3 regions of the Streptomyces sp. NPDC049837 genome follow, and region 3 is predicted to be linked to each of the others. Evidence: riboswitches for the same ligand, from Rfam matches in the RefSeq annotation. Region 3 holds a riboswitch; each other region holds the start of a gene.

Region 1 (3,391 bases), on a different contig from region 3:
CGCTCCGGGTTGGTGACGAACAGGTCGTCACCGACGAGCTGGACCTTGGAGCCCAGCTTCTCGGTGATGGTCTTCCAGCCGTCCCAGTCGTCCTCGAACAGCGGGTCCTCGATGGAGACCAGCGGGTACGCCTCGACGAGCTCGGCGTAGTAGTCCGTCATCTCGGCGGCCGAGCGGGACTTGCCCTCGAACTGGTAGGCACCGTCCTTGTAGAACTCGGACGCGGCGACGTCGAGCGCCAGGGCGATGTCCTTGCCCGGGGCGTAGCCGGCCTGCTTGATGGCCTCGAGGATCAGGTCGAGGGCGGCGCGGTTGGAGTCCAGGTTCGGGGCGAAGCCGCCCTCGTCGCCCAGACCCGTCGACAGGCCCTTGGCCTTCAGGACGGACTTGAGGGTGTGGTAGACCTCGGCGCCCCAGCGCAGCGCCTCGGAGAAGGACTCCGCGCCGATCGGGGCGATCATGAACTCCTGGATGTCCACGTTGGAGTCGGCGTGCGAGCCGCCGTTCAGGATGTTCATCATCGGAACGGGCAGCAGGTGCGCGTTCGGGCCGCCCAGGTAGCGGAAGAGCGGCAGGTCGGACGCCTCGGAGGCGGCGTGGGCGACGGCGAGGGAGACGCCGAGGATGGCGTTGGCGCCGAGCGACGACTTGTCCGGCGTGGCGTCCAGGTCGAACATCGCCTGGTCGATCAGCCGCTGCTCGGTGGCGTCGTAGCCGACGAGCTCCGGGCCGATCTGCTCGATGACGGCGAGGACGGCCTTCTCGACACCCTTGCCGAGGTAGCGGTCCTTGTCACCGTCGCGGAGCTCGAGGGCCTCGAACGCACCGGTGGACGCACCGGACGGGACGGCAGCACGGCCGGTGCTGCCGTCGTCGAGGCCGACCTCGACCTCGACCGTGGGGTTGCCTCGGGAGTCCAGGATTTCCCGGGCTACGACGACGTCGATGGACGGCACGAGCATCTCCTTCTGGGATGTGACGCAAAATGTGACGCATGCGGTGCAGGGTCTCTTTGGCCTTGCGGCAAGAGCCTAACCGGCCGCGAGGCCGTGACCAGCCGACGCCCGCCTCCTGGGACGAAAAAGGGCTCACCAGGCTGCATTGCGGGCGAAACACCACGAAACTTACCGGTCGGTAACGCTGCTGGAGCGAGGAACCCCGGCCCGGCTCGCACGGGGGAAGGGCAAGCCGGGCCGGGGTGGTCCCGCGGGGGTCAGCTCAGGTGGAGCTGCTGGCCCGGGTAGATCAGGTCGGCGTCGTCGACGATGTCCTTGTTCAGCTCGAAGAGCTTCTGCCAGCCGCCCGCGACCTTCTTCTCGGCGGCGATGGTGCTGAGCGTGTCGCCGGCCTTGACCTTGTACTCGCCGTCGCCCTTCTCGACCTTCTTGCCGGTCGGGGTGGTGACGGTCTTCGGCGCGGCCTTCTTCTCGGCCTTCGGGGCGGTGCGCTGCTCGCTGCGCGTGGTGGGCTGCTCGGCCTTGCGCTCCTGCTGCGGCTGGGCCTGCTCGGCGCCGCCGCCGTCGTAGGAGGCGTTGGACAGGCCGACGCCGCAGTGCGGCCAGGCGCCCTTGCCCTGGCCGGCGAGGACCTTCTCGGCTATCTCGATCTGCTGCGACTTCGAGGCCTGGTCGGCGGTCGGGGCGTACGCGGTGCCACCGTAGGCGGCCCAGGTGGAGGCCGAGAACTGGAGGCCGCCGTAGTAGCCGTTGCCGGTGTTGATGGACCAGTTGCCGCCGGACTCGCACTGGGCGACCTTGTCCCACTCGGCGGCGGTGGCGGCCGAGGCGGACGTGGCGCCCATCAGCGGGGCGGCGACGGCGACACCGGTGATGCCGGCGAACGCGGCGAACCGGGCGGCCTTGGAGGGGCGACGGTGCTTGGCCTTGCTGGAGAACAGCATGGGGACATCTCCTCACCGACGCCTGCGAGGTGAGCTGTCGGGTTCGGGCGTGAGCTGCCCGGCCGCGCGGCACCGCGGTGCGGCGCGCGGCTTCACCCCTAGCCGGTCCGTGCCATGTCTCCATGGCCGGGCCCGGCACTTACCTTGGGTCCCCCGCTCCTGCCTTCGGCGCGTGACGCGACGACCGTTCCCGTCGACCGGCGGCAGGATTCGGCGTTCCGGTCGATGGGGCCCGCGGTGGCGAGCGGTCACGACCGTAAACAGAGACCTCCCCGAAGTTCAAAGACGGACATCGGGGTCAATCCGCCCTTATGCGCCTGCCCTTGACGGGCGTTTACGCAGGTGAAGGGCGGATTGTGCGGTTCGGGCGGCCATGATGCGCCAGTTGGGGCGAAGAGATTCATGTCTCACTTACCCAGAAGTGGACATACACCCCGAAGTCGAGCCGCGCCTACGGCTGATCCGCCGTCAGATCGAGGCTCTGACCGGGGACGATGAGGTCCGGATCGGCGCCGACGGTCTCCCGGTTGGCCTCATAGAGGGCGGGCCACCCTCCGGGGACCTCGTGCTCGTCCGCGATGCTCCAGAGGTTGTCGCCGGGACGGACGGTGTAGGCGCCGGGCTCGACGCTGCCGGGGTCGCGCGACGCTCCGCCACCCCGGGAGGCGTGACCGTCACTTTCGCGCCCGGTGCCCGAATTGCCGGTATCGGCGGGCTTGGTGGGATCGGTGGGCTTGGTGGTGCTTTCGCCCTCCGGTGCGGCCGGGGCGACCGGGGCGGTCGGGTCGGCCGCCGGGGTCCCCTCGGGGGCGGGCTCGCCGCGGTGCTTGCCGGTGCCCGGAGCGGGGGTCGTGCCGGGCGCCGTCGGAGCGGGCTCGGTGGGCAGGAGGGTGCCGGCCGGGTCGGTCGGTGTGGCGGCCGGGTCGGTGGGCGCGGCCGGGTCCGTCGGCGTGGCGGGCGCGGTCGGGCCTTCGAGGGTCTCGGCCGGGTCCGTCGGCTCGGCGCTCTGTGCCGGGTCGGACGGCTCCGGGGCGGTCTCGGTGGGCGCGATACCCAGGTCGGTCCCGGGGGTCTCGGCGGCACCGCCCAGGCCGGCGATGGGGGCGCAGGTCTCCCACGCCTTGACGCCCGTCGCGGCGTAGACCTTCTCGGCGACGGATATCTGCTCGGTGCGGCTGGCGAGGTCGGGGCGCGCGGCGTGGGCGAGGCCCCCGTACGACTCCCAGGTCTCCTGCGACATCTGGAGGCCGCCGTAGAAGCCGTTGCCCAGGTCGGCGCTCCACAGGCCGCCGGACTCGCATTCGGCCACCCGGTCCCAGGTGGTCGCGTCGGCCGCCGACGCGGAACCCGCGCCGAGCAGCGGGAGCGCGATGGCGGATCCGGTCACCCCTGCCGCGACGACGATGGCGGGGGCTTGACGGGGTCGTCGGTGCCGGCCGTTCCCGGAGCGCATGCGGTGCTGCCTTTCGCGTGACTGCTGAGGTGACGGTG
Region 2 (3,391 bases), on a different contig from region 3:
GCGCAAGGAGATAGCCGGGCCCGCGCTGACGTACGCGGCGCAGGCCACCGGCCGGGTGTGGACGCCGCCCCCGCATCTGAACTACGGCGGCTACAACCCGTACCGGTACTAGGAAACGGCCTAGGCCCGGCAGCCCTGGCGTCGGGGGGTGTGCCGCCAGAGCCGCCGGAGTACGAGGCGCACGAGGGGTACGAGGTTCGAGGAGCGGGTGCTCAGACGGTGAGGCCCTTGCCGCGCAGCCACGCCAGCGGGTCGATCCCGTCGCCGCCCGGCGTGTGCACCTCCAGGTGCAGGTGCGGCCCGGTCACGTTGCCGGTGGCGCCGACGCGTCCGATGGTCTCGCCGGTGGCGACCGTCTGCCCGGCGCCGACCGTCATGGACGACAGGTGGCAGTACCAGACCTCGGTACCGTCCTCCAGCTCCAGGACGATGCGGTAGCCGTACGAGCCGGACCATCCGGCCGACTTGATGGTGCCGCCGTGGACGGCCTTGGCGGGCGTGCCCGTGGGCGCGGCCAGGTCGAGGCCGGTGTGGTAGCCGGAGGACCACATGTTGCCGGCCTGGCCGTAGGTGGAGGTGATGGTGTACGAGGAGGTCGGCAGGGACCAGCTCCCGGCGAGCTTGGCCAGCCGCTCCTCCTCGGCGGCCTTCGCCTTGGCGGCGGCCTCGGCCTCGGCCTTCGCCTTCTCCTCGGCGGCCTGCTTGGCGGCCAGCTCCTCGGCGGCGGTCTGCTGGGCCTTCGCCTCCGCGGCGGCCTGCTCGGCGGCGGCCGCCTCGGCCGCGGCCTTCGCCTCCGCGTCGGCGGACGCCTGCTGCTGCTCGGCCTGCTGGAGGATGCGGGCGCGCAGGGCCTCACCCGCGTCGGCGCCGCTCCTCTGCTGCGCGGTGGCGTCGGCCGAGCCGGTGAGGGACGCGGCGGTGAGCGGCCCGCTGTCCGTGGTGCCCGCCTCGCCGGAGTCCCCGGAGTCCGAGTCGTCGGACATCAGGGAGCCGATGCCGGGCAGGGACTCGGCGTCGGGCAGGTTGTCCGTGACGACGTCGGGCAGGGATATGGAGACCGCGGGCTTGTCCTGCGCGGTGGCCATGCCACCCGCGCCGACCGCCGCGATCACGCCGACGCCGAGGACGGTGGAGCTACGGGCGAGGCCGCCGCGCTGCTTGGCGATGCGGTGCCGGCCGCGGACGGGGCGGACGGTCTCCTCGGTGGGGTTCCATTCCTCCCACTGCCCGTTTACGGGGGCGGCGTCCGGGACACCCGAAGTGTTGAACGAGGCGATCGAGCCGTACGGAGCTTCGGGGGCAGGCCTGTTGGACGCCACGGAGGCGCACTCCTTTCCTTCCTTCTCGCCTACCGGGTTAGCTGACGGGTTCGGAGCAGGAAGGTCTCCTACGGGCCTGGTTCAGCCCGATTCACCCCAAAAGGTGGTTCCCCGGTTCCCTCACGGGATTCGGCGCACGCGCACGGTGCCGTCTCTTGCGACGGCTGGGACGACCGCGCTGCGTTATCGAACGTTAATAGACGCGGGCTCCGGATTCCAAGCCGTTCCTACTGATCATTAACTGGACGGCCCCGGGATCTACCGGCCCACAATCGGGCACAACGGGGCGAGTTGACCGCACATCAGAAAGGTTCGCCGGCCACAGTAGTACTGACGGTGTGTCATATGTTATGCGGAGTGACACGCATCGACTACGCACCGTGCCGACAGTCGCTGGCGCGGTGGACGCCGCTACGGCACGACCGGCATCGTCCTGCGCCGCTCCGGCTGCCCCTCCGCCGGCCGGGTGACCGCCAGCAGCGCCAGGTCGTCCGTCGCCCCGCCACCCGTATGCCGCCGTACGTCGCTCACAAGCGCGTCCAGCATCGCGTCGGGCCCCGGGAAGAGCCGCCCCGACAGCCGCGCGACCGGATCGTAGAAGACCCCGTCCGCGTCCCGGGCCTCGGACAGCCCGTCCGTGTAGAACAGCAGCGTCGCCCCCGCCGGATACGGCACCTCGTACGCCCGGTCCGGCCACGTCCCCAGGTCCGACATGCCCAGCGGCAGCGCGGGCTCGGCCGGCTCCAGCAGCTCGGCGCGCCCGTCCGCGTACAGCATCAGCGGCTCCGGGTGCCCCCGGTCCACCACCCGCACCACGGCCTCCCCGCGCGGCACCTCCGCCAGCACCGCCGTGGTGAACCCCTCGAAGGCGTCCAGCCCGTCCCGCCGCGTCCCCTCCCGCGCCAGCGCCCGCTCCAGCCGCTGCGCCACACCCTCCAGCGAGCTCTCCTGCTCGGCCGCCTCCCGGAACGCCCCGATGACCACCGCCACCGCCTCGACCGCGCCCATGCCCTTGCCCCGCACGTCCCCGACCACCAGCCGCACCCCGTACGGCGTGTCCTGCACGGCGAAGAGGTCACCCCCGATGAACGCGTCCGCCTGCGCCGCCTCGTACCGCGCCGCCACCTGCAACCCCCCGATCCGCTCGGCCGGCGTCGGCAGCACGGCCCGCTGCGCGGTCTCGGCGATCACCCGCGCCGAGGCGAGCCGCTCCCCACTGCGCCGCACCACGCGGTTGATCAGCAGCGCGAGCGCCGCGACCACCGCCACGGTGAGGATCTCGGTCGGCGCCTGCACCTCGTCCAGGGTGCCGTTGCCCAGGTGCAGGAACAGCACCGCCAGCACCGCGCACAGCCCCGACAGCAGCGTCGTCCGGGCGGCGAACAGCGGCGCCGCGACCAGCGGGGCGGCGGCGAACAGCGGTACGGCGGTGAAGCGCGGCGGGGTCGACACGTCGTACACCACACCCCCCACGATCAGCAGCGCCGGCAACGCACGGGCGAACCGCCGGGCACCCCCGCGCCCGTCGCCACCGTCCCGGCCTCGCTGCCCCACCACTGGCCTCCTGCCCGCTCCGCCCACGGCTGCGGACGGTACCGCGCCCCACCCAGGCTCCCCGGAGCCGCGCCGCGCGGCGACCCGCCGTCCGCCGACCGAGCGACACCGTCCCGGAACGCGAACACGACGAAGGCCCGGTGCGCAATGCACCGGGCCTTCGTCATCAGTAGCGGGGACAGGATTTGAACCTGCGACCTCTGGGTTATGAGCCCAGCGAGCTACCGAGCTGCTCCACCCCGCGTCGGTGAACACCACCTTACGCCATCCGGCGCACGATCCCTAACCAATATCCCTGGTGGGCCGTGTGGGGACGTTTCTGTGGGCATTCACCCCACCCCTCGCGTGGACGCGCATCAGGAGGCGGCGCGGGGTCAGGACAGTGCCCAGCGCGGCGGGGCGGGGATCGGCTCGGGGATGGACACCCAGTTGCCAGCGGCGCGCGATGGTGGCGAGTGCCAGGGTCGCCTCGACCGTGCCGTAATGGTCGCCGATGCACTTGCGTGGCCCGGCGCCGA
Region 3 (3,391 bases):
GTCGGCGACCTCACCGGCGTCGACCTCGACGCGGTGCTCGCCGACACCCTGGGCGCCTGGACCGGCGACATGGCCGAGCCCCGCCCCGTACCGCCCGTGACGGCCGACGACACCGGCCGCGTCGTCATCGTCGACCGCCCCGGCGCCGTGCAGACGCAGCTCCTCATCGGCCGTATCGGCCCGGACCGGCACGACCGGGTCTGGCCGGCCCAGGTGCTCGGCACCTACTGCCTGGGCGGCACCCTCACCTCCCGCCTGGACCGGGTCCTGCGCGAGGAGAAGGGCTACACCTACGGCGTACGTGCCTTCGGCCAGGTGCTGCGCTCCGGCCCCGAGGGCAACGGCGCGGCCATGCTCGCCATCAGCGGCTCCGTCGACACACCCCACACGGGTCCGGCGCTCGACGACCTGTGGAAGGTGCTGCGCACCCTCGCCGCCGAGGGCCTGACCGACGCCGAGCGCGAGACGGCCGTGCAGAACCTGGTGGGCGTCGCCCCGCTCAAGTACGAGACGGCCGCCGCCGTCGCGGGCACCCTCGCCGACCAGGTCGAGCAGCACCTCCCGGACGACTACCAGGCCCAGATGTACGCCCGGCTGGCCGAGACGGGCACCGTGGAGGCCACCGCGGCGGTCGTCAGCGCGTTCCCGACGGACCGTCTGGTCACGGTCCTCGTCGGTGACGCGGCACAGATCAAGGAGCCCGTCGAGGCGCTCGGAATCGGTGAAGTGACAGTCGTCACCGGCTGATTGACGCGGTTTCCGCTCATACGAGTCGACGCGGTTCCTCTCTCACGAGCGGCCGCTCACCGGACCCCGGCATCGCTCGATGCCGGGGTCCGCCCGTATGTCCGCTTTGTTGCGGAGATTCGGTGTCTGCCCTGTGGCGTGCGCTACAAAAAACCGTGTCTGTTTGGTGATTGAAAGATCGGCCGCTTAGCGTCTGATGCGCTGTCCGACCGGTACCCGCCGCACCCGCGGCACCGGACAGCCATCGCCGAGTCCCCAACAGGCGCGAGCCTGGGGAGCCGGGGACCCACGCAGTCCCTGGGGTGAATCGGACGCCTTCGCACCCGTTGCGGAGGGGCCCGTAGGAGACCTTCCTGCTCCGAACCCGTCAGCTAACCCGGTAGGCGAGAAGGAAGGAAAGGACCAGCCACTTCATGGCGTTCACCCGTGCCACCGGGAAGCACCGTGCCCCGAGCCGCCTGAGCCGTAAGAGCGCACACGTCGCCGGAGTCGCGGCCCTCGCCACCACCGGCGTCATCGGAACCCTCGCTTCCCCGGCGCTCGCCGCCAACCCGGACGCCGCACCCCTCTCGCTCGAGGACACCGGCCTCAACCAGGCCGTCATCACCGACACGCTCGCCGCGCAGGTCGACGCCCAGGCCGAGGCCCAGGAGCTGGAGGCCCAGGAGGCCGCCGCCAAGGCGGCCGCCCAGGCGAAGGCCGAGGCGGAGGCCAAGCGCAAGGCCGAGATCCGGGTGCAGGCGGCCCGCGAGGCCAAGGAGCGCGCCGACCGCGAGGCCGAGCGCAAGCGGCTCAACGCCTTCCAGCTTCCGGTCGCCGGCACGTACGTCAGCACCGGCTACCAGACCGGCGGCGCCATGTGGTCCTCCGGCAGCCACACCGGCATCGACTTCCACGCCGCCTCCGGCTCCCGCGTGGTCTCCGTGGGCGCGGGCACCGTCGTCGAGGCGGGCTGGGGCGGCGCGTACGGCAACAACGTAGTGATCCGGATGAACGACGGTACGTACACGCAGTACGGCCACCTGTCCTCCATCAGCGTCTCGGCCGGCCAGACCGTCATGCCGGGCCAGCAGATAGGCCTGTCGGGCTCGACCGGCAACTCCTCCGGCCCGCACCTCCACTTCGAGGCCCGGACGAGCGCCGAGTACGGCTCGGACATCGACCCGGTCGCCTACCTCCGCTCGCACGGCGTCAACGTCTGACCCTCCTGTTCGTCAGGCAAGGCCCCGGTTCGGCACGCGAACCGGGGCCTTCGCCGTGCCGGGTCCTCCTGGCCGGGTCCTCCTGGCCAAAAAGAACTCCATGGATTCAGGGTGGCTATCGGAAATTCCGGTCCCCTGCAATAGAGTCACTGGACAGACGTCGAGCGGGTGAGTTTCGCGCGGATTAAGTTGGGGGTTCTGGTATGCGCATTCCAGCGCACTCGGTATGCACGGCGATCCGCGACGACATCGTCACCGGTGTGTTCGAGCGGGGCAGCCGGCTCACCGAGGAGCAGCTCGCCCGACGCTACGGAGTCTCGCGCGTCCCGGTCCGCGAGGCGCTGCGGACCCTGGAGTCGGAGGGCTTCGTGACCACCCGCCGTCACGTCGGCGCGTGCGTCGCCGAGCCCACCGAGCAGGAGGCGGCCGACCTGCTGGAGATGCGTACGCTGCTGGAGCCGCTGGGCGCCGCGCGGGCCGCCCAGCGCCGCACGGAGGCGCACCTGAAGGTGCTGCGGGGGCTGGTCAGGCTGGGCCAGGAGCGGGCGCGCCGCGGCCAGCGGGAGGACCTGCGCTCGTTGGACGGCTGGTTCCACGAGACGCTCGCCCAGGCGTCCGGCAGCCCGGCGCTGACGGCGCTGCTCACCCAGCTCCGGCACAAGATCGCCTGGATGTACGCGGTCGATCAGCCGGCCCGGCCGGCGGAGGCGTGGGCCGAGCACGGCGCGATCGTCGACGCCGTCGCGCGCGGCGACGCCGACCGCGCCCGCGCGCTCACCACCCTGCACGTCGAACGCTCGCTGTCCTCCCACCGGCTGCGCCGCCCGGAGCGGCCCGAGCGGCCGGCCGGCCGTGTGAGGACTTCGCAACACCCCGTAAACACCGCGAGCGCCCGCAATTAACACCGGCACCGTATACAAAGGCGGGGGAATTGTGCCCCGTGAATTCGCATGCCCGAAAAGGCCGCGTGCGGTAAAGGGCTGCCCGCGCCGAAATGCGGGAGGCGCCTGAAAGCGTGCGGCGAAACCCCGTGGGGCGAAACACCACGGGGCGGAACACCAGGGGGCGAAACCCGTACCGGCGGACCTCGCGGCCATAAAAGCGGAGCCGTACCACCCGTTTCCGGGGGTACGGCTCCGTGAAGCGACTGGGGGTGGGTCAGACGGTCTCGGGGAGTTCCTCGAGGCCCTCGGAGACCAGCTTCGCCAGGCGGTCCAGGGCGGCGTCCGCGCCCTCGGCGTCCGAAGCGAGCACGATCTCCTCGCCGCCCTGCGCGCCCAGGCCCAGCACCGCGAGCATCGACGCGGCGTTGACCGGGTTGCCATCTGCCTTGGCGATCGTCACGGGGACGCCGGCGGCCGTGGCGGCACGGACGAAGATGGAGGCGGGGCGGGCGTGCAGGCCCTCGGCCCAGCCGACGTTGACGCGGCGCTCAGCCATGG

What was found. A riboswitch is a leader RNA that binds a small molecule or an ion and turns the genes downstream of it on or off. The one in region 3 is predicted to bind cyclic di-AMP.
Positions count from the first base shown of each region.
Region 1: another riboswitch for cyclic di-AMP. It lies ahead of AB0J57_RS15385 (transglycosylase family protein); the one in region 3 lies ahead of AB0J57_RS20845 (M23 family metallopeptidase).
Region 2: another riboswitch for cyclic di-AMP. It lies ahead of AB0J57_RS11445 (M23 family metallopeptidase); the one in region 3 lies ahead of AB0J57_RS20845 (M23 family metallopeptidase).

Region 1 is NZ_JBFAMP010000005.1:108,439-111,829, forward strand. Features, by position in the region: gene eno (phosphopyruvate hydratase) at 1-956, opposite strand, end outside; gene AB0J57_RS15385 (transglycosylase family protein) at 1,214-1,900, opposite strand; cyclic di-AMP (ydaO/yuaA leader) riboswitch at 1,905-2,081, opposite strand; gene AB0J57_RS15390 (transglycosylase family protein) at 2,352-3,287, opposite strand.
Region 2 is NZ_JBFAMP010000004.1:16,389-19,779, forward strand. Features, by position in the region: gene AB0J57_RS11440 (PrsW family intramembrane metalloprotease) at 1-112, shown strand, start outside; gene AB0J57_RS11445 (M23 family metallopeptidase) at 213-1,277, opposite strand; cyclic di-AMP (ydaO/yuaA leader) riboswitch at 1,331-1,464, opposite strand; gene AB0J57_RS11450 (PP2C family protein-serine/threonine phosphatase) at 1,731-2,873, opposite strand; tRNA gene AB0J57_RS11455 (tRNA-Met) at 3,044-3,117, opposite strand; gene AB0J57_RS11460 (cytochrome P450) at 3,156-3,391, opposite strand, start outside.
Region 3 is NZ_JBFAMP010000007.1:163,718-167,108, forward strand. Features, by position in the region: gene AB0J57_RS20840 (pitrilysin family protein) at 1-747, shown strand, start outside; cyclic di-AMP (ydaO/yuaA leader) riboswitch at 983-1,148, shown strand; gene AB0J57_RS20845 (M23 family metallopeptidase) at 1,161-1,949, shown strand; gene AB0J57_RS20850 (GntR family transcriptional regulator) at 2,153-2,851, shown strand; gene AB0J57_RS20855 (HPr family phosphocarrier protein) at 3,108-3,389, opposite strand.